Regions from separate parts of the Mesorhizobium sp. B2-4-14 genome, predicted to be linked through region 2. Evidence: riboswitches for the same ligand, from Rfam matches in the RefSeq annotation. Region 2 holds a riboswitch; the other holds the start of a gene.
The links. Region 2 has a riboswitch for cobalamin ahead of FJ938_RS18685 (DUF1636 family protein). Riboswitches for the same ligand answer to the same signal wherever they lie in the genome.
Positions count from the first base shown of each region.

Region 1: linked by a shared signal. The riboswitch ahead of bluB (5,6-dimethylbenzimidazole synthase) and the one ahead of FJ938_RS18685 (DUF1636 family protein) in region 2 are both predicted to bind cobalamin.

Region 1 is NZ_VFVA01000031.1:2,793-13,371, reverse strand. It holds gene aroC (chorismate synthase) at 1-619, shown strand, start outside; gene ribB (3,4-dihydroxy-2-butanone-4-phosphate synthase) at 706-1,806, shown strand; gene FJ938_RS22730 (hypothetical protein) at 2,199-3,182, shown strand; partial or broken gene bluB (5,6-dimethylbenzimidazole synthase) at 3,347-3,856, opposite strand; cobalamin riboswitch at 3,977-4,159, opposite strand; gene FJ938_RS22720 (histone deacetylase family protein) at 4,338-5,264, shown strand; gene FJ938_RS22715 (exodeoxyribonuclease VII small subunit) at 5,268-5,519, shown strand; gene FJ938_RS22710 (DUF2277 domain-containing protein) at 5,631-5,897, shown strand; gene FJ938_RS22705 (pirin family protein) at 5,937-6,857, shown strand; gene dxs (1-deoxy-D-xylulose-5-phosphate synthase) at 6,945-8,858, shown strand; gene FJ938_RS22695 (hypothetical protein) at 9,007-9,294, shown strand; gene FJ938_RS22690 (GFA family protein) at 9,353-9,754, opposite strand; gene FJ938_RS22685 (TlyA family RNA methyltransferase) at 9,907-10,579, shown strand, end outside.
Region 2 is NZ_VFVA01000021.1:49,697-60,275, reverse strand. It holds gene groL (chaperonin GroEL) at 1-519, opposite strand, end outside; gene groES (co-chaperone GroES) at 589-885, opposite strand; gene FJ938_RS18695 (hypothetical protein) at 1,367-1,546, shown strand; gene FJ938_RS18690 (helix-turn-helix domain-containing GNAT family N-acetyltransferase) at 1,591-2,538, shown strand; cobalamin riboswitch at 2,856-3,063, shown strand; gene FJ938_RS18685 (DUF1636 family protein) at 3,149-3,553, shown strand; gene FJ938_RS18680 (ABC transporter ATP-binding protein) at 3,550-4,335, shown strand; gene FJ938_RS18675 (ABC transporter substrate-binding protein) at 4,383-5,330, shown strand; gene FJ938_RS18670 (iron ABC transporter permease) at 5,330-6,379, shown strand; gene FJ938_RS18665 (MarR family transcriptional regulator) at 6,539-7,018, shown strand; gene FJ938_RS18660 (HlyD family secretion protein) at 7,015-8,190, shown strand; gene FJ938_RS18655 (DHA2 family efflux MFS transporter permease subunit) at 8,497-10,029, shown strand; gene FJ938_RS18650 (CAP domain-containing protein) at 10,289-10,579, opposite strand, start outside.

The DNA of each region.
Region 1 (10,579 bases), on a different contig from region 2:
CGATCGCGCCAACTGGAACTGGAATTTTATTGGCGACCCGGAAAATCCGTTCTTCACCCCCGATCCAGCCTCTATTCCCGTTTTCACGCAGTATCTCGACGGCATCCGCAAATCGGGTTCCTCGGTCGGCGCGGTGATCGAGATCGTCGCCGATGGCGTCCCCCCAGGGCTCGGCGCGCCGATCTACGCCAAGCTCGACCAGGACATTGCCTCCGGGCTGATGTCGATCAACGCCGTCAAGGGCGTCGAGATCGGCAACGGCTTCGAGGCCGCGCGCATCACCGGTGAACAGAATGCCGACGAGATGCGCATGGGCAACGATGGCAAGCCGGTGTTCCTGTCCAACAATGCCGGTGGTATCCTCGGCGGCATCTCTACCGGCCAGGCGATCGTCGCCCGCTTCGCCGTCAAGCCGACCTCCTCGATCCTGACGCCGCGAAAGTCTATCGACAAAGACGGCAACGACGTCGAGGTGATGACCAAGGGCCGGCACGATCCCTGCGTCGGTATTCGCGCCGTGCCGATCGGCGAGGCCATGGTTGCCTGCGCCATAGCCGATCATTATCTGCGCCATCGAGGACAGACAGGGCAGGGAATAGGCAGGAGCAGTAGGCAGTAGGCAGCCTGCCTGCCCAACATATTTTCCTTTTCCCTACTGCCTTACTGCCCTATTCCCTACTGCCCTGCGAACGAAGCGAGCGCTCCATGCCTTACGACCAGAAGAAGATCGTCGAAGCCATCCGTGCCTTTGAACGCGGCGAGATCGTCGTCGTCATGGACGATGACGGGCGCGAGAATGAGGGTGACCTGATCGTCGCCGCCGTCCACTGCACGCCCGAGAAAATGGCCTTCATCGTGCGCAACACGTCGGGCATCGTCTGCACGCCGATGCCGCGCGAGGAAGCCAAGCGGCTCAATCTTGCGCCGATGGTGGCCGACAATGATTCAGCCCACACCACCGCCTTCACCGTCAGCGTCGATTTCAAGCACGGCACCACAACAGGCATTTCGGCCGACGACCGCACGCTGACCGTGCGCAACCTCGCTAACGGCAATGTCGGCGCCTCCGATTTCGTCCGTCCCGGCCACATCTTCCCGCTGATCGCGCGCGAAGGCGGCGTGCTGATGCGTTCGGGCCATACCGAGGCGGCGGTCGATCTGTGCAAACTCGCCGGCCTGCCGCCGATCGGTGTCATTTCGGAACTGGTCAATGACGACGGCACCGTCAAGCGTGGCCCACAGGTCGCGGCCTTCGCCGAGGAGCATGGCCTCCAGCAGGTTTCGGTCGCCGATCTCATCGCCTACCGGCAACGCAAAGAAACGCTGGTCGAACGCGTGGCTTGCTCGGAGATCGACACGCTCGGCGGCAAGGCGCAGGTCTTCACCTATACGTTGCCCTGGGACACGATGCATCATGTCGCGGTGGTCTTCGGCGATATCCGCGACGGCGAGGACGTTCCGGTGCGGTTGCATTCCGAAGACGTGGTGACCGACGTCTTCGGCACCAGCCATCGGCTCGACGGCATCATGAAGGCGATGGGCGAGCGTAAGCGCGGTGTCATCGTCTATCTGCGCGAAGGCTCGGTCGGTGTCGCCCATCAGGAGCGCAAGCGCCCTGCATCAGGTGACCGCGAGGATCACGAAGAGGCGCGCCGGCGCGAAAACGAATGGCGCGAAATCGGCCTAGGTGCGCAGATCCTGAAGGATCTCGGCATTTCCTCGATCAACCTGATCGCCTCGCGCGAGCGCCATTATGTTGGTTTGGAGGGTTTTGGCATCCATATCGCCAAGACCGAGATTTTGTAGTCCACCGAGGGATCGACGCGGCGGAAAGGTCCTGCTGGCAGGTCGCCTGCGTTGGCGATTGACTGAAGCGTCCGCTTGCCTCGTCATCCTATGGCGAAGCAAGGAGCGAAGCGACGCGGCTCAGACCATAGGATCCATGCCGCGACTTCGACGCGTTGCCACGGTCCAGAATTCTGCTCCGCTGTGATCTTCGATCAAGGTTACGGCATGGATCCTCGGGTCTGCGCTCCGCTTCGCGTCGCTCCGCCCGTGGATGACGACGTCGCGGAAGCCTCGGCCAATTCCGAACGTTTGCGAAACGAGCGGCTGCTCGCTTCTTCTCGTCGCCCCCCGGTTGACAATCTTCGGGGTGAGCGCATCCTCCCAGCCCTCTCTGAGGGGAGATTCGGGGCATGTGGGATTTCAATATCGGCAGGTCGGTGTCCATCACGATGCGGACCTGGCCTTTCATTGTTTTTCGCATGATCGTCTATTTCGGTATCACTCTGGCCTATATCCTGGCGACTGGCACGGGCGCCTCCGTCGGCTATGGCGTCGGCCATATCTCCACCGATCCCGACGGGCCGTTGTCCTTTGCTCTATGGGGCGGCGTCGTCGGCTTTGGCGCCGTCTCGATCGCCGTCTACTGGATCCGCGAATACATTCTCTACGTCGTCAAGGCCGGCCATATCGCCGTCATGGTCCATCTGATCGACGGCCAAGATGTGCCCGGCGGCCAGAACCAGATCGCCTATGCCAGGAAAGTGGTGACGCAGCGCTTCGCCGAGGCCAATATCCTTTTTGTCGTCGACCAACTGGTCAAGGGCGCCATTCGCGCCATCACCGGGCTGCTCGGCGGCATCGCCGCCTTCCTCCCCATTCCCGGTTTGAGCGGGCTGGTCAGCTTCATTAACACCGTAATCCGCCTGTCATTGACCTATGTCGACGAGATCATCCTCGGCTACAACATCCGCATCGACTCGTCCTCGCCGTTCGAAACCGCACGCCAAGGCGTGGTGCTCTACGCCCAGAACGGCAAGATCATGGTCAAGAACGCCGTCTGGCTGGCGATCATCATGTGGGGCGTGTCGTTTGTCATCTTCCTGCTGATGCTGGCCCCGGCCGGCGCCATTCTTTTCCTCATGCCCGGGCAGCTTGCCGGCTGGGCCTTCGTGCTCGCCATCGTCTTTGCCTGGGCCTTCAAGGCAGCCTTCATCGAGCCCTTCGCCATCGCCTGCCTGATGCAGGTCTACTTCAAGACCATCGCCGGCCAGGTGCCAGATCCGGCTTGGGACGCTCGGCTGGCCGAGGCATCGTCGAAGTTCAGGGACCTCAAGGACAAGGCGCTCTCCTCCTTCGGTGGTTCGCGCTGGGACACGGCCGGCGCGACACGCTGATCGGCCGGGCTGGCGGGCGTGCCGGCGACGGTATAGAGGCTCGACACCGCTGATTTGAGCGGCGTCTCGCCCTGGCCGCAAAACGTCTCGCTCATGATCAATTCGGGCAGCGGCAATCGCCGGCCCCAGCCATGTGTCTCGAGGTCCGGCTTGGGCGCGAACTCGGAAACACGGCCGACGCAGAGGTAGGCGATCGGCGTCACGTGCTCGGGAATGGCCAACAGCCGCTTCAACGCCTCAGGCTCGATGATGCTGACCCAGCCGACGCCGATGCCTTCGGCCCGTGCCGCCAGCCAGAAATTCTGCACCGCGCAGACCGTGCTGTAGAGATCCATCTCCGGATTGTGCCAACGCCCCAGCGGCGAACCTTTCGAGCGCTGGCGGTCGCAGGTGATGCAGATGTTGAGCGCGCTTTCGCAGATGCCTTCCAGCTTGAGCTTGCGGTAGAGCGCTTGTCGCTCTTCCTCGATTGCTGGCAGTTCCTGTTCACGCGCGGCCAGGAGCAGGTCACGTACCTTCTCCCGGCGCCCGGCACCGCGAATGACGATGAAGTTCCACGGCTGCATGAACCCGACCGATGGCGCGTGATGGGCTGCAAGCAGCAGCCGAGCCAGCACCTCGTCGTCGATGGTCTCGGGAGTAAAATGGCTGCGAACATCGCGCCTGGTGAACATGGCTCGGTAGACGGCGTCGCGCGCCATCTGGTCAAATCCATCGCCCACAGGAGCGGTCATGGCTTCCGGCATCGCTTGTCCCCTTGCGACTTCAAATCAATGCCGCCCGCCTGACCATGCGGGTGACGATGCCTGCCAGGCCGGTCTTCTGGCTCGGGATCAACCCGCGTCCGGTGCCTTCCCGTCATCGACAGTGGCATTTACCGACGCGGTCCCCCTTACAGCGTTGGGCACGCCACGGAATTCAACCGTGTTCCCGATTCTCCCGCCAGAGCATTTGCAGCCAAGTGGATTCACTTGGCGTCGCATAATGCGGCTGAAACAAACAGACCGGCGGGCACCAGGCAGTGGTGGCGACCTTACGCCGAAGCCCCGGCCGCGCCAATCCCCGCAGCGACGCGAATGGACGCAGACGTGATTTTCCCCAGCGATCAAGCCGCAACGCATGGCCATTGCCGCGTCGGGGCACTAGATAGGGACCATGGCCACCCGTCTCTACACGCACCCTATCTTCCTTGAGCACATCACGCCGCCCGGCCACCCCGAGCGGCCGGACCGCTTGCGCGCCATCGAGCGCGTGCTCGACGACGAAGCCTTTGCCGCGCTCGACCGCGTGAAGGCGCCGGAAGGAGATGAAGCCACTATCCTCTATGCACATCCGGCCGATTTCGTCGCGCGTGTGCGCGCCGCCATCCCCGAAGAGGGCATCGCCCGCGTCGATGCCGACACCACCGCCAGTCCGAAGAGCTGGCAGGCGGTGATCACCGCGATCGGTGCCGCCAACGCGGCCGTCGACGACGTCTTCACTGGCCGGGCCGACAATGCCTTCGTCGCTGCCCGCCCGCCCGGCCACCATGCCGAGAAAACCACCGCCATGGGCTTTTGCTTCTTCAATACGGCGGCCATCGCGGCGCGTTATGCGCAAAAAAAGCATGGCGCCGAGCGGGTCGCCGTCGTCGACTGGGACGTGCATCACGGCAACGGCACACAGGATATCTTCTGGGACGATCCGTCGGTGCTCTACTGCTCGACGCATCAGATGCCGCTCTATCCCGGCACCGGTGCGAAGAACGAAACTGGGGCCGGCAACATCGTCAACGCGCCTCTGGCGCCGCAGACCGGCAGCGAGGTGTTTCGCGATGCCTTCCTGTCGCGGATCCTGCCGGCGCTCGACAAATTCGCGCCCGATCTGATCATCATTTCGGCCGGCTTCGACGCGCACCACCGCGACCCGCTGGCCGAGATCAATCTGACCGAGGATGATTTCGACTGGGCGACGGGCCAGCTGATGCAACGCGCCGCGCGTCACGGCGACAACCGGCTCGTCAGCCTGCTCGAGGGCGGCTACGATCTGCAGGGATTGGCATTTTCGGTCGCGGCCCATGTCGCGCGGCTGATGAAAGGATGAATGATGGCTGGTGAGACCAATGAAGACGTCAAGGCGATGAGCTTCGAGCAGGCACTCGATGCGCTGGAGAAGATCGTCGATGACCTGGAGCGTGGCGACGTGCCGCTCGATCAGTCAATCCGGATCTATGAACGCGGTGAGGCGCTGAAGGCGCATTGCGACCGGTTGCTGAAGGCTGCGGAGGACAAGGTCGAGAAGATCAGGCTGTCGCGCGATGGAAAGCCGGTCGGAACGGAGCCGCTCGATGCGGACTGAGGCACGGTCGCGATGACGGTCTTGTCTCGCCGGTTTTTGGACACGATCATGATTGAGGATCAAGCTCGTCCCGATTGGAACGGCTCCAGGACAAGAGGAGAAACGGAAGCGATGTGCAGAAACATCAAGACCCTGTTCAATTTTGACCCGCCGGCAACCAACGATGAAGTTCGCGACGCGGCACTTCAGTTTGTCCGCAAGCTGAGCGGCACGACGCGGCCTTCGAAGCAGAACCAGCATGCGTTCGACCATGCGGTGGAGGCCATCGCGGCATCGGCGCGGGAACTGCTCGATTCTCTCGAAACAAACCAGCATCCGCGCAACCGCGAAGAGGTGGCGGCCAAACTTCGGGCAAAGGCGGCGCTCCGTTTTGCCTGATGCGGCCAAGGCGGTCTGGACCGCTGACAAGGAGAGTTCATGAGCTTCTTCCCGGGGAAGGACCCTGAAGCCGGCGATGCCTTTGCCAGCGATCAGATCGAACTGATGGTCATCCCGAACGCCAAGGACATTGGCGGCTTCGAGGTGCGCCGAGCCTTGCCAACCGCCAAGAGGCGTCTGGTCGGCCCATTCATCTTCTTCGACCGCATGGGGCCGGCGATCCTGCGCGCGGGCCAGGCGCTCGATGTCCGTCCCCATCCCCATATCGGCCTGTCGACGGTCACCTATCTGTTTGACGGCAAGATCCGGCATCGCGATTCGCTGGGCACCGAAATGGTCATCCAGCCCGGCGACGTGAACCTGATGACCGCCGGCCGCGGCATCGTGCATTCCGAGCGCACGCCGGAGGAATTGCGCGGCGCGCCAATGTCGATTTCGGGCCTGCAGACATGGCTTGCCTTGCCAGACGACAAGGAGGAAGTGGCGCCGGTGTTCGAGAACACGGCTGTCTTGCGGCTTCCCGAGATCGATGCCGAAGGCGTCAGCGGCCGCGTTGTCATCGGTGATTTCCAGGGACTGCGCTCCCCTGTTAGGGCCGATTCCGAAACGCTCTACGCCGACCTGCGCCTGGCGCCGGGCGCCAGCGTGAAAATCCCGGCCGACGCCGAGGAGCGCGCCATCTACACGCTGCAAGGCGAAGTCTCGATTGCAGGCGATGTGTTTCCGGCGGAGCGGCTGCTGGTGTTCCGGCCTGGTGACGAGATCATCGTATCGTCGCAAACCGGTGCGCATTTCATGCTTTTCGGCGGCGCCTCGCTTGGCTCGAAGCGCTACATCTGGTGGAATTTCGTCTCCTCGTCCAAGGAGCGCATCGAACAGGCCAAGCAGGAATGGAAGACAGGCCGCTTCGATATCGTTCCAGGAGATGACAAGGAATTCATCCCGCTGCCTGAAGGCTAGATCTCAGCCCGATCCGCGTCACCGACACGCATTTACTTTCGCCGGCTGGCAGCCTATCCCGCCGATGAACAGAAAGCCTGAGCACCCGTGAACGCAACGCCGCATACGCCGCTTCTTGACAAGGTCCGCATCCCGGCGGATTTGCGCGCGCTGGACGAGAGCGATCTGCCGCAACTGGCGTCCGAGCTTCGCGCCGAACTCGTCGATGCCGTATCCCACACCGGCGGCCATCTCGGCGCCGGCCTTGGGGTGGTCGAACTGACCGTGGCGCTGCATTATGTCTTCAACACGCCGGATGACCGGCTGATCTGGGATGTCGGCCACCAGGCCTACCCGCACAAGATCCTGACCGGCCGCCGCGACCGCATCCGCACCCTGCGCCAGGAAGGCGGCCTGTCCGGCTTCACCCGACGCGCCGAAAGCGAATACGATCCCTTCGGCGCCGCCCATTCCTCGACATCGATCTCGGCCGGCCTCGGCATGGCCGCCGCCCGCGACCTCGCCGGTGGCCGCAACAACGTCATCGCCGTCATTGGCGACGGCGCCATGTCGGCCGGCATGGCCTATGAGGCGATGAACAATGCCGGCGCGCTCGATGCCCGCCTTATCGTCATCCTCAACGACAACGACATGTCGATCGCGCCGCCGACCGGTGCCATGAGTGCCTATCTGGCGCGGCTCGCCTCGGGCAAGGCCTATGTCGGCCTGCGCGATTTCGGCAAGAAGCTGACCTCTTATCTCGGCAAGCGCGCCGATCGCGCCATCACCAGGGCGGTCGAGCATGCGCGCGGCTATGTCACCGGCGGCACGCTGTTCGAGGAACTCGGCTTCTATCACATCGGCCCGATCGACGGTCACAATCTCGAGCATCTGATCCCGGTGCTGAAGAACGTCCGCGACAATGGCGAGGGCCCGGTGCTGATCCATGTCGTGACCCAGAAGGGCAAGGGCTACGCACCCGCGGAAGCCGCCGCCGATAAGTATCATGGCGTCAACAAGTTCGACGTCATCACCGGCGCGCAGGCCAAGGCGCCGGCCAACGCGCCGGCCTACACCAAAGTGTTCGCCGAAAGCCTGATCCAGGAGGCGCGCGAGGATGACCGCGTCGTCGCCGTCACCGCAGCTATGCCGACCGGCACCGGCCTTGACCTGTTCGGCGAAGTGTTCCCGTCCAGGACGTTCGATGTCGGCATCGCAGAGCAGCATGCAGTGACCTTCGCGGCCGGTCTCGCAACCGAAGGCTACAAGCCGTTCGCGGCGATTTATTCGACCTTCCTGCAGCGCGCCTATGATCAGGTGGTCCACGACGTCGCGATCCAGAAACTACCGGTGCGTTTCCCGATCGACCGTGCCGGCTTCGTCGGCGCCGATGGCGCCACCCATTGCGGCGCTTTCGACACCACCTTCCTGGCAAGCCTGCCGGGCTTTGTCGTGATGGCGGCCGCCGACGAAGCGGAGTTGCGCCACATGGTGCGCACCGCTTCCAGCTACGATGATGGCCCGATCGCCTTCCGCTATCCGCGCGGCAACGGTGTCGGCGTCGACATGCCGGAACGCGGCTCGGTTCTCGAACTTGGCAAAGGCCGCATCGTCAGGGAAGGCACCAAGGTGGCGCTGCTGTCGTTCGGCACGCGCTTGCAGGATTGCCTTGCCGCTGCCGAGGAGCTCGGCGCCGCCGGGCTTTCCACCACCGTCGCCGATGCCCGCTTCGCCAAGCCGCTCGATGAGGATCTGATCCGGCGGCTAGCCCGCTCGCATGAGGTTCTGGTGACGGTGGAGGAGGGCGCTATTGGCGGGTTCGCCAGCCATGTGCTGCAGTTCCTCGCCCATGAAGGGCTTTTGGAAAGCGGCCTGAAGGTGCGCCCGCTGGTGTTGCCCGACGCGTTCACCGACCATGCCAAGCCGGAAAAGATGTATGCCGATGCCGGCCTTGACGCCGCCGGCATCGTGCGCACCGTGTTCACGGCGCTCGGGCATACGGTGCGCGCCCAGCGCGCCTGAATCAAAACCTCAAGCGCTTGAATCGGTTTGCCGGCTTGATTTTGTAACGCCTTGTTAACACTGCCGTTTGGCGTTTTGCTTACCGTGTCCCTTGGCCGTTTTTCAACGGCGCCCTGCTAGATCGACGTCAGGCCGGGAGATAGTTGGAATGAAGACGCTTCTGTGTGGCACGGCCCTTCTGGGCATCGTGGTCGCGCCGGCCGTCGCCGAGACGCGCTATGACCGTAATCTGGAAAAAGCGGCGCTGGGCATTGTCGCCGGCAAGATGGGCGATATCCGCGGCGGCTTCTCCTACAAGCAGGTGCCGCAGCTTGTGGTGCTGCCGGAGCCTGCAATCGCCGTTGCGACCGGGCATGCTCGTGAGCTGGCTTCGGGGAAACAGGACGACGGTTTGTCTCCAGCCGTCGAGCGCCAGGTTTCGCGCACCATTTTCTAGAGCAATTCCAGGAAAAGTGTGAAGCGGTTTTCCATCCGGAATTGCGTCAAGACAAAGCCTAGAACCACATATCGCGAACACAACGGCCGTCACGCGGCAGGTCTTCGTAAGTGTCGAACCCATCGAAATGGTCGATCGGCAACTCGGCGACAGTTTCCGGCGGCGCCAGCCGGACGTTGACGGCAATGCGTGTTCGGCCCGAGGCATCGGCGCGCAAGCCGCGCCACGCAAGCACACAGGCGCAGGTCGGGCAGAACAGGATTTCAAGCGACGGCGTGTCTTTTCCCGCGCGCGTATAGCTGGCCATCGGTCCCGCAACGCGAATGCGTTCGTCGACATAGTCATAGGCCCAAAGCGTGCCATAGCGGCGGCAAAGCGTACAGTTGCAGACTGTCACCGGGCCGGGATCGCCTTCCAGCGTCCAGCGGGTTGCGCCACAGTGGCAGGTTCCGATCAGCATTTTTCCTCCCGCCGTTCGGCATCACCATCGACCGTCATTTTGCCGGACCTCACGCGGTGCACGCAAGTCGCGAGGCTCGATTCGGTCGCCGCTCTCTCGTTGTCGTGCCCAATGTCCTTGCCTTCGCGATCGGCTTTCGTCAGAGAAGGCCGATGAATTCGCCTTTGCCAGCCAGCACACGCCAGCGGCTCGACGACCTGCTCGTCCAGCGCGGCCTGTTTGCCAGCCGATCTCGCGCCCGCGACGCGGTCGAGCGGGGCACGGTGACAGTTGACGGCGCCATTGCCCGCAAGCCTGGCCAGGCCGTTCGGCCGCAATGCGTCATATCGGTCGATGATCCGGCCCAGGGCTATGTCTCACGGGCAGCGCTGAAGTTGATCGCCGGGCTCGACCATTTCGGCCTCGACCCGGCCAGCCGGGAGGCGCTCGACATTGGCGCCTCGACCGGAGGTTTCACCCAGGTGCTGCTCGAACGCGGCGCGTCCCATGTCACGGCAATCGATGTCGGTCACGGCCAGATGCATCCCGACATCGCCGGGGATCCGCGCGTGACGGTGATCGAGGGGCTGAACGCTCGCGACCTGAGCGTCGCGGATCTTGCCGGCCATGTTCCGGATTTCATTGTCTCCGACGTCAGCTTCATCTCGTTGAAACTGGCGCTGCCGCCGGCGCTTGCCATTGCGAAGTCCGGTGCCGCCGCGATCTTTCTGGTCAAGCCGCAATTCGAGGCGGGTCGCGAGGCGATCGGCAAGGGCGGCCTGTTGAAAGACCCCTTCGATGCCGCCCGTGTCGCCGGCCTGTTACAGGATTGGCTCGACTCCATTC
Region 2 (10,579 bases):
GCCTTCATTGCCGACCTTCTGCATCGCTTCCGCGATCATCGAGCCGACCGAGGAGTCGCCATTGCCGGCGATGGTGCCGACCTGGGCAACCTCTTCCGAGGTCTTGATCTTCTTGGCGTTCTTGATCAGCGTGCCGACCACGTCGGCCACGGCGAGATCGATGCCGCGCTTCAGATCCATCGGGTTCATGCCGGCGGCAACCGCCTTGTGGCCTTCCTGGACGATCGACTGAGCCAGAACGGTCGCGGTCGTGGTGCCGTCGCCGGCGATGTCGTTGGTCTTCGAAGCAACTTCGCGGACCATCTGCGCGCCCATGTTCTCGAACTTGTCCTCAAGCTCGATTTCCTTGGCGACGGTGACGCCGTCCTTGGTGATGCGCGGGGCGCCGAACGACTTGTCGATGACGACGTTGCGGCCCTTGGGGCCGAGCGTGACCTTCACCGCGTCGGCGAGGATGTTGACACCGCGCAGCATGCGCTCGCGGGCGTCACGGGAGAATTTTACGTCTTTGGCAGCCATGTTTAACTCCTGGCAGGGGCTCGCAGCGAGCCCGAAGATTCAAGATTCAGTTGACGGAAAGGCCGATAATCAGCCGATGATGCCCATGATGTCGGATTCCTTCATGATCAGAAGGTCTTCGCCATTGAGCTTGACTTCCGTGCCCGACCACTTGCCGAACAGGATGCGATCGCCAGCCTTGACGTCCAGCGGAACGAGCTTGCCGCTTTCGTCGCGGGCGCCGGAGCCGACGGCGATGATCTCGCCTTCCTGCGGCTTTTCCTTCGCCGTATCCGGGATGATGATCCCGCCGGCGGTCTTGGATTCGGATTCGACCCGGCGAACGACCACGCGGTCATGAAGCGGGCGGAACTTCGACTTTGCCATTTTTTCTTCCTCGATGAGAACGGTGAGAAACAGTTCCTCCATCCGGCGAAGCCGGACAACAACAAAGTCCGGCGGCGCCGGACCTGTAGTTAGCACTCACCAGTGGCGAGTGCTAACGTGGCGATGAGATAGGCTGCTGGCCTGCCAGAGTCAAGGCGCGCCGAGTGCCTCTTTCCATCATGATGGTGAACTTACCGAAGCTTGGCCGAACCGAGGACCAGAAGCGGGCAACGTTCCGCCGCGGCGACGTGAACTCGGCTTTGACTACGGAAAATTCGATTTCGTTCTGCATGAGGGCAGGGCCTCCTTGATGCCAACAAGACTCCCGGCCGTCCCCAGAACCTCGTGAAGATGTTCACGGCCGGCGCCTCCGATCTGGCCGACGGCTTTGAAGGCCTCATTCGTCGGGCGAGATAGACCAGCGACCGGCCAGGATCGCCCTCACGCCGCTCCCGCCTGTTGACATCGGTTACAACAATTCATGGGCCTGCCTGCCGATACGGCCATCAGGCCAGGCGATTACGCGTTCCTGCGGCCGACGCAGAGCGCGGCCGTGCTGCAGCAGTTCGGGCCGATCGCGGTGCTATCCGGCGGCAGGATTTGCGGATCGTTGGCCGGTGTTGCCGATGATGTGAACACGTCGGATGCTCAAGATAGTTGACTCAGTCAAGTAAATGATTGATCCTGTAAAGACAGGAGATGTCAATGACGGTTCACCATCAGCCCGGCAATGATGCGGCCAATGAGCGGATCGATGTCGTGCGGGCATTCAACCGCTTCTACACCCGCCAGATCGGGCTGCTCGACGAAGGGCTGCTGAAAAGCGCCTTCTCCCTGACCGAGGCGCGTGTGCTCTACGAGTTGGCGCATCGCGATGGCCTGACCGCGACCGACCTTGGACGCGATCTCGGCCTCGATGCCGGCTATGTCAGCCGTTTGCTGAAAAAGTTCGAACGCCTTCACCTCATCTCCAGAGCGACGCTGGTTTCGGACGCGAGGCAATCGTCGATTGCGTTGACGCAGGCGGGCAGGAATGCCTTCGCACCGCTGAACAAGGAATCGCACGATCAGGTCCGGGCCCTGCTCGATCGGCTGCCGGCATCGGAACAAGACCGGCTGGTCAAATCCATGCAGACGGTGCAGCGTCTACTCGCCGAAAATGCCGAGCCAACGATCCCCTATCTGTTGAGGCCGCTGCAGATCGGCGACATCGGCTGGATCACCCGCCGGCAAGGGCTGCTCTATGCCCAGGACTATGGCTGGGACGAAACCTACGAGGCGCTGGTCGCCGAAATCCTCGCGGCGTTCGTGAAATCCTACGATCCGAAATGGGAGCGCAGCTGGATCGCCGAGCGGGAAGGCGAGGTCGTCGGCTCGGTCTTCGTCGTACGCAAGTCGGATCAGGTGGCGAAGCTGCGTTTGCTCTATGTCGAGCCTTCGGCGCGTGGCCTCGGCATCGGCAAGCGACTGGTGGAGGAAGTCATCGGCTTTGTCCGCGCCAGGGGATACAAGACGCTGACCTTGTGGACAAATGACATTCTCGCCGCTGCCCGGCATATCTACCAGGCCGCCGGCTTCAAATTGATCGAGGAAGAACCTCACCATTCCTTCGGCAAGGATCTGGTTGGTCAGAACTGGAATCTTGATTTGTGATCTTCCGCCAGAGCATGATGCCGAAAAGTGTGAAGCGGTTTTCAGACGACGTCATGCCCTATCTCTTTGATTAGAAGCGGATTCAGATTTCAGGTCGATTCGACCTGAAATCATCCGGCTTTCCGCGCTTGGCCAATTTGATCGAAATTGCGCACTCCGCGCAATTCGCTCGACAGATGGCTGACAGCCCCTCGCTTGACAGCGCCGCGCCTCATGCGTTATTGCGTTATGTTATTACATAAAGATGCGTGGTCGCACGCGGCTTCAGCTCCGGTCGTGGCAACCGAGAAATCCGTTGCGATGCAATCCGGGGAAAACTAGGGTGGAATGGTGATGGTCCCCGAGTCGAAAGGCGAGGGGTGAAAAGGGAACACGGTGAGATCCGCCTGGGATCGAGGCCGTGGCTGCCCCCGCAACTGTAAGCGGTGAGCGAGATCCGAAATGCCACTGGCCGGCGAGGCTGGGAAGGCAGGATTGCGCCGAGACCCGCGAGCCAGGAGACCTGCCATCACGGAGTTGACCGGACGGGGTGTGCCGGGAGGAGACGTGGACGTCGGTCTGATGACCGACCGCCAACATCCTTCCGTCGCCAATCGAGAAAGACGGAAAGTTGGGCGCCGCCATAGATCGCATTCACCGTATCATCGTGTGCACGCTTTGCCGCGACATCCCGACAGGGACCAGGTCGGGCGAAGCTTTGTGCACCGATTTGCGCTCGCGGTTGTCGACCCACGCCGAACTCGCGGTGGCGCAGGGTTTCACGGTCGAGGGGGTGGCGTGCATGGCAGGCTGTGCGCGGCCGCTGGCGGTGGCGTTCCAGGCGCCCGGCAAGGCCGCCTATCTCTTCGGCTCCATCGATGCGGAAGCCGATGCCGGCGATCTCGTGCGATTTGCCAGGCTCTACGCCTCGCTCCCCGACGGCTGGTGCAATGCCGGACAACGTCCGCCGCGACTGGCCGGCAAGACGCTGGCCCGCATCCCGGTAGCGGACGAGCCAGCAGGAGACAGCCGATGACGGTGCCGCTTCTCGAGGCGCGCGATCTCGGCGCGGTGGCGAATGGGCGGAATCTGGTCCACGCGGTCAGCCTGTCCATGGCCATCGGCGATCGCCTCGCCATTATCGGCCCCAACGGCGCCGGCAAGACCACGTTGCTGCGCATGTTGTCCGGCATGCTCAAGCCAAGTTCCGGAGAGGTGAAACTCGGCGGGCGCCGCCTCGACAGGATTTCGCCGGCCGAGCGGGCCCTTCACATCGCCGTCGTCGGCCAGACCGACCAGCCGGATCCGCGGCTGGCGGTGATCGACTATGTCGAGCTTGGCCGCGTCCCGCATGCCGGCTTGAAACACAGGAGCGAGGAACGCGACATTGTCGTGGACGCGCTGCGCCGGACCGGTTTGCTGCCCCAGCTTGGCCGCACCATTGGCTCGCTGTCGGGCGGGGAACGCCAACGCGCCCAGCTTGCGCGCGCCATCGCCCAGGAACCGAAAGTATTGTTCCTCGACGAACCGACCAACCATCTCGACCCGCGCGCCCGCGCGGAACTGCTCGAACTCGTGGCTGGCTTCGGCATGACGGTGATCGCGGTGCTGCACGATCTGGCGCTGGTGGCGCCGTTCGCCACAAGGGTAGCGGTGATGAACGAAGCCCGGCTCCATGCGCTGGCGGCGCCGCGCGAAGCGCTGACGCAACAACTGATCCGCGAGATTTTCGGCGTCGACGTGTTTCGCCTGCGCCATCCCACGGAGGACCGCGAACTGACCGTGTTCGATGTTCCGAACCGTGCCGCGCCTTCCTGACCGAAACCAACTTTCATCCGACACAGTTCAACCAAGGAGCAAAAATCGTGAAACGCCTCGCCCTGTCGCTCGCCTTCTCGCTGCTGGCGTCGGCAGCCTTCGCCTTCCCGGTCACCGTCGACAGTTGCGGCAGGCCGCTGACCTTCGATGCCCCTCCCAAGCGCGCCGTCATTCATGATCTCAACATGGCCGAAATGGCCTTCGCGCTAAAACTGCAGCCGTCGATCGTCGGACTGACCGGCATCACCGGATGGTACAAGGTGGGCCCCGAATTCAAGGCCGAGCAGGGTTCCATTCCGGAACTGGCGCCAAAATACCCGACGCTCGAAAACCTCGTCGCGGTCGAGCCCGATTTCTTTTTCGGGGGCTGGTACTACGGCATGAAGCCGGGCGGCGACGTGACTCCCGACACGCTCGCGCCGCACGGCATCAAGACGCTGGTGCTGACGGAAAGCTGCGTCCATCTCGACAAGAACCGCCCGGCAGCCTCCTTGGACCTTCTCTACGGCGATGTCGAAAAACTGGGCAAGATCTTCGGCAAGGAGACAGAAGCGGAAAGGCTTGTCTCCGGATGGAAGGCGCAACTCGCCGACATTACCGCCAAGGTCGGCGCCCGCAATGGAACACGGGTGTTCCTCTATGATTCAGGCGAGGACAAGCCGTTCACCGCCGGAAAATTCGCCATCCCGAGTGCCATGATCACGGCGGCCGGCGGCGAAAACATCATGGCCGACATGGAGACGAACTGGGGCAACACGGATTGGGAAACCGTGGCGTCGCGCAATCCGCAATTCCTCATCCTGCTCGACTATCAGGATGGCGGCGGTTACACGAAACTCCTTGATTTCCTGAAGGCGCATCCGGCGATGAAAGAGACGGACGCGGTCAAGAACGAGCGTTTTGTGGCCCTGCGCTATGCCGAACTCACGCCCGGACCGGCAAACATCGAAGCCATCGGCAAGATCGCCAGGGCGATGCATCCGGAAGCGTTCTGATGCATCTCGCCCTGAAGCACAAATCCGGCGCGCTCTCAGGGCACAGGGCATTCCCGCTGGCCATGGCGGCGGGCGCGGTGGCGACCGCCGCTCTCGTGCTGCTGTCGATCGCCTATGGTTCGACGCTGATACCGCTGAGCGACGTCGTTGCCGCACTTGGCCATGCCGTCGGGTTGAGCGAACATGAGGTGTCTGGCCCGGTCGGCAAGATCGTCGTCGATCTGCGGCTGCCGCGCACGATCCTGGCGGTCTGTGTCGGCGCGGGCCTCGGCATGGTCGGCGCGTTGCTGCAGACGGTGACGCGTAACGATCTCGCCGATCCCTTCCTGTTCGGCCTGTCTTCGGGGGCCGCCGCGGGCGCGGTTTCCGTCATCACCGTCTTTGGTGACAGTTTCGGCATCTGGACCTTGCCGATCGCGGCTTTCACCGGCGGCATGCTGGCAGCGGGCATCGTACTGCTGCTGGTCGCGCGGGTAAGGGGGCAGGGCCCGGAACGCTTGATCCTTGCCGGGCTTGCCGTCTCCTTCATGTTCACGGCGTTGACCAACTACCTGGTCTTTGCCGGAGACCAGCGCGCGGCCCATTCGGTGCTGTTCTGGACGATGGGCGGGCTTGGGCTGGCGCGCTGGGACAATGTGTGGCTGGGCGCGTTGGGCGCCGGCACGATCGCGGCCTACGGGCTTTGGAACCATCGCAGGCTGGACGCCTTCCTGGCCGGCGAAAGTGCCGCCGAAAGCCTTGGCGTGCCCGTGGCAAGGATGCGCAGGGCGACATTCCTCGTCGCCGCCTTCTCGACGGCAATTCTGGTCTCGGTCGCCGGCGTCATCGGCTTTGTCGGATTGATGATCCCGCATCTGTCGCGGCCGCTGGCCGGCCCCTTGCATTTGCGTCTGATCGCAAGCTGCGCGCTGTTTGGGGCGGTGCTTTTGCTGGCAAGCGATCTTCTGGCCCGCACGCTTCTGCCGCCACAGGAATTGCCGATCGGCATTATCACCAGTTCGCTCGGCGCGTTCTTCGTCGTCACGATGGTCGTTCGAAATCGCCTGTGAGAACGTTCGGTTCTGCCCTTGTCAGGTTCCTTCTAAAAAGCTCACGACGCTTACTTCTTGCCAACCATGACCGTGTCGCATGGCTGTCCTGCACATTTGCCGGCTTCCATTGCGATTTGGCACCTTGAATAGTAAGCACGCTTATTATAAGTATCGCTCATGGTTTCTGATGGCATCGATAGATTGGGATTTTTAATCCACGACGTACAGCGTCTGCTGCGCAAGCGCTTCGAGATGCGCGCCAGCGGGCTTGGCCTGTCGTCGGCGCAGTGGCGCCTTATGGTGCGTGTCGCCAAGGAGGCGGGGGTCTCCCAGGCCCGGCTCGCGGAATTGCTCGAAATCGAGCCCATCAGCGTCTCGCGCCTTGTCGACCGGATGGAGGAGGGCGGGTGGATCGAACGCCGCGCCGACGCCGCCGACCGCCGAGTGCGGATGATTTTTCCGACCGCCAAGGCGAGCGCGGCCTATGCCGAGGTCAAGAGCCTCGCCGGCGAGGTCTATGAGGAATCGCTTGTCGGCGTTTCGTCGGAGGACCGTCGCATCCTGATCAGGTCGCTCGATGCGATGGCGCAAAATCTCGCGGATGGCGATTCATCGTCGGACGAAAAGGTCAAGAATACAGAAGGCGCAGCAGCATGAACGCAGTAGCCAAAATAGGCGAGAGCGCCCCCAAGGTGGAGATGGAAGCACCGGCCCAGCCGGCTGCTGCTCCTGTTGCCGTCGCTCCTCCCGTGCAGCCAGTGCCAGCGCCGAAGAAGCGCCGCATGGGCCGTTTTTTTCTGATGTTCGCCTTGCCGGCGGCCCTGGTCATCGGCGGCGGCTATGTCTGGGTGACCGGCGGGCGCTATCAGGAGACGGAGAACGCCAACCTGCAGCAGGCCAAGGTGTCGATCGCCTCGGACACTGCGGGACGCATCGTTCAGGTCGCCATATCGGACAATCAGATGGTTAAGCAGGGCGATCTCCTGTTCGCCATCGATCCCGAGCCTTACCGGATCGCGCTTGCCCAGGCCGACGCGGCTGTTGCTGCCGCGCGCCTCAATGTCGAGCAGCTGCGCGCCGCTTACAGCCAGGCAATGGCGCAGGAGAAGTCCGCCAGCAGCGAGGTCGACTACGCCCAGTCGCAGTATGGCCGTGCCGCCGATCTTGCCCAGAAGGGCATCAACGCCAAGTCTTCACTCGACCAGGCCAGGAACGATCTCGACAAGGCAAAGCAGCAGCTTGCCGTTGCCCAGCAGGGCATCATCAGCGCCAAGGCCGCCCTCGGCGGCAACCCCGACATCGAAACCGACAAGCATCCGACCGTGATGTCGGCGCTCGCCGCCCGCGACAAGGCCGCATACGACCTGGCGCAGACCACGGTGAAGGCGCCCGCCGATGGCGTCATCTCCCAGGCTTCGTCCTTCAAGGTCGGCCAGTTTGTCGGCTCCGGCACGCCGTTGTTTTCTCTGGTCGAGACCGGCGACACCTGGATCGATGCCAATTTCAAGGAAACCCAGCTCACCAACATGAAGCCGGGGCAGAAGGCCGAGATCGTCGTCGACACCTATCCGGGCAGGACCTTCGAGGCGACCGTCAAGGCGATCGGTGCGGGAACCGGTGCGGAATTCTCGCTGCTGCCCGCGCAAAATGCCACCGGCAACTGGGTCAAGGTCACGCAGCGCATCCCGGTGCGGCTGGAACTGACCGATCCCGACGCCAAGATGGCTCTGCGTACCGGCATGAGCGTCTCCGTCACAGTCGATACCGGGATTGCCCGCGGTTTTCCGGCTATATTCGGTCACGCAACGGCTGGCGAGCACGCGCAGTAAGTCGGCGGAAGCCCGCGAGGACCAGGCGGGTGGAAGCGAATAGCAGGATTGGTCTGATGGGAGGAGCGGGAAGGACCAGTGCCTGGTTCGAGCCGCGTCGTGGTTTGGCCGACACCTGAAATCTTCGACACCGCCCCGTCGGTCCTCATGTTTCCGGGCGGCAGGCATCCGCTCACTCGAGACTTTCGGTCGATGTAACCCCCACATCGATAATCGCGTCCCACCGCGATGAAGGTCTCTCAGGGAAGGCCTTGCCGCCCGGAAACCCTGTGTACACGTTTTTGTTACCTGCTGGAAGTTGCGCGCATGAGCACGCCCGAACCCTTCAAAGAAGTGCCGCATCGCGGCCTGATCACGGTCGCGCTCATGCTGGCGACGATCATGCAGGCGCTCGACACGACCATCGCCAATGTCGCGCTGCCGACGATGACCGGCGATCTCGGCGCCTCCCCGGACAACATAAACTGGGTGCTGACCTCCTATATCGTGGCCGCCGCCATCATGACGCCGGTCACCGGCTGGCTTGCCGATCGCTTCGGCCGCAAGGAATTGTTCCTGACGGCGGTGGTCGGCTTCACCATCTTCTCCATGCTGTGCGGCCTGGCGTGGAGCCTGGAAACCATGGTGCTTTTCCGGCTGATGCAAGGGGTGTTCGGCGCCGCGATCGTGCCGCTGTCGCAGACCTTCCTGCTCGACATCAATCCCAAGGAACGTCACGGCCAGGCAATGGCCATCTGGGGCGCCGGCATCATGCTGGGGCCGATCCTTGGTCCGACGCTGGGCGGCTGGCTGACCGAGAACTTCAACTGGCGCTGGGTGTTCTTCATCAACCTGCCGGTCGGCATCGTCGCCTTCCTTGGCATGGCCGCCTATTTGCCGGTCGTTGCCCGGCGCGTGCGCAGCTTCGATTTCTTCGGCTTTGCCATGATATCGCTCGGCGTCGGCGCGCTGCAGCTGCTGCTCGACCGCGGTGGCGAGGTCGACTGGTTTTCCTCGGTCGAGATCTGGATCGAGCTGGGGCTTTCGATCACCGGCTTCTGGGTGTTCATCATTCACACGGTCACATCGGAACATCCCTTCATCGATCCGAAGATTTTCCTCGACCGCAATTTCGTGACCGGGCTGGCGTTCATCTTCGTCATGGGTGTGCTGATTTTGGCTTCCATGTCGCTGCTGCCGCCGATGCTGTCCACCATCTTCGGCTATCCGACCGTCACCATCGGCATCGTCATGGGACCACGCGGCGTCGGCACGATGATTTCGATGCTCGCCGTTGGACGGATCATGGGCAAGATCGACGCCAGAATTCTCGTCGTCATCGGTTTTCTCCTGACCGCCCAGTCGCTCTACACCATGGCCAGCTTCACGCCGCAGATGGACAACTGGCTGATCATCAGCTCCGGGGTGATCCAGGGCCTGGGCATGGGAATGGTATTCGTGCCGCTGTCGACGGTTGCCTTCGCCACGCTCGACGCACGCTACCGCACCGACGCAACCTCGTTATTCAGCCTGGTGCGCAATCTTGGCTCGTCGATCGGCGTCTCGGTCGTGACCGTGCTGCTGGTGCGCAACACGCAGGTCAATCACGCCGAACTTTCCGCCTTCATCAGCCCGTTCAACCCCAATCTCTGGGCAGTCTCGCCGGCTGCGGCGGGTGGCGATCCAATGGCGCTGTCGGAGGTGGACCGCATGGTCAATCTCCAGGCCATGATGATCTCCTACGTCAACGACTTCAAAATATTGATGGTGATGACGCTGCTCGCCATCCCGTTTGTCTTCCTGCTGCGCAAGCCGACGGCCGGTCCGGCCGGCGGCGCGCCTGCAGCGCATATGGACTAGGCCCGGCGGCAGGCGGACCGACACTTTCCGGTATTCGATCCCGGGCGGTTCGAAACGCCAGCACTGACGAGAAGAAGGCGCTCGCCGTCGAAGTCGATCGCATCTGCCGCGACACTGGGTTCTGGCTGTAACCAACCACGGAATTCCGCAGGCGGTGATCGACGCGGCGTGGTCAAAGGCACGAAGCGCCGAAATACGAGCCGGTGCGCTCCGGTCCCTACCTGATGGGGAAATTCAAGGCGACGACCAAAATAGGGGCCTACCTGCCGAGAACCAGCGCCCAATAGCGCAGATTAGGATCACGTCCGTCCCGGACATAGGCAAGCCCGAAGCGGCTGAAATCCGGGTCGAGCATGTTGCGCCGGTGGCCCTGCGAATGCATCCAAATGTCGAACAGTTTTTGCTGGTCGAAGCGGCCCTCGGCGATGTTCTCGGCCGCGGCACCTCGCACTCCGTTGTCCTTCATGCGCGAAGCGAAATCCTTGCCCCAACCTGTGGTATGGCTCATGCGCTCCCGTGACGCCATGTAGCCGGCCTGCTGGAGTGCTGC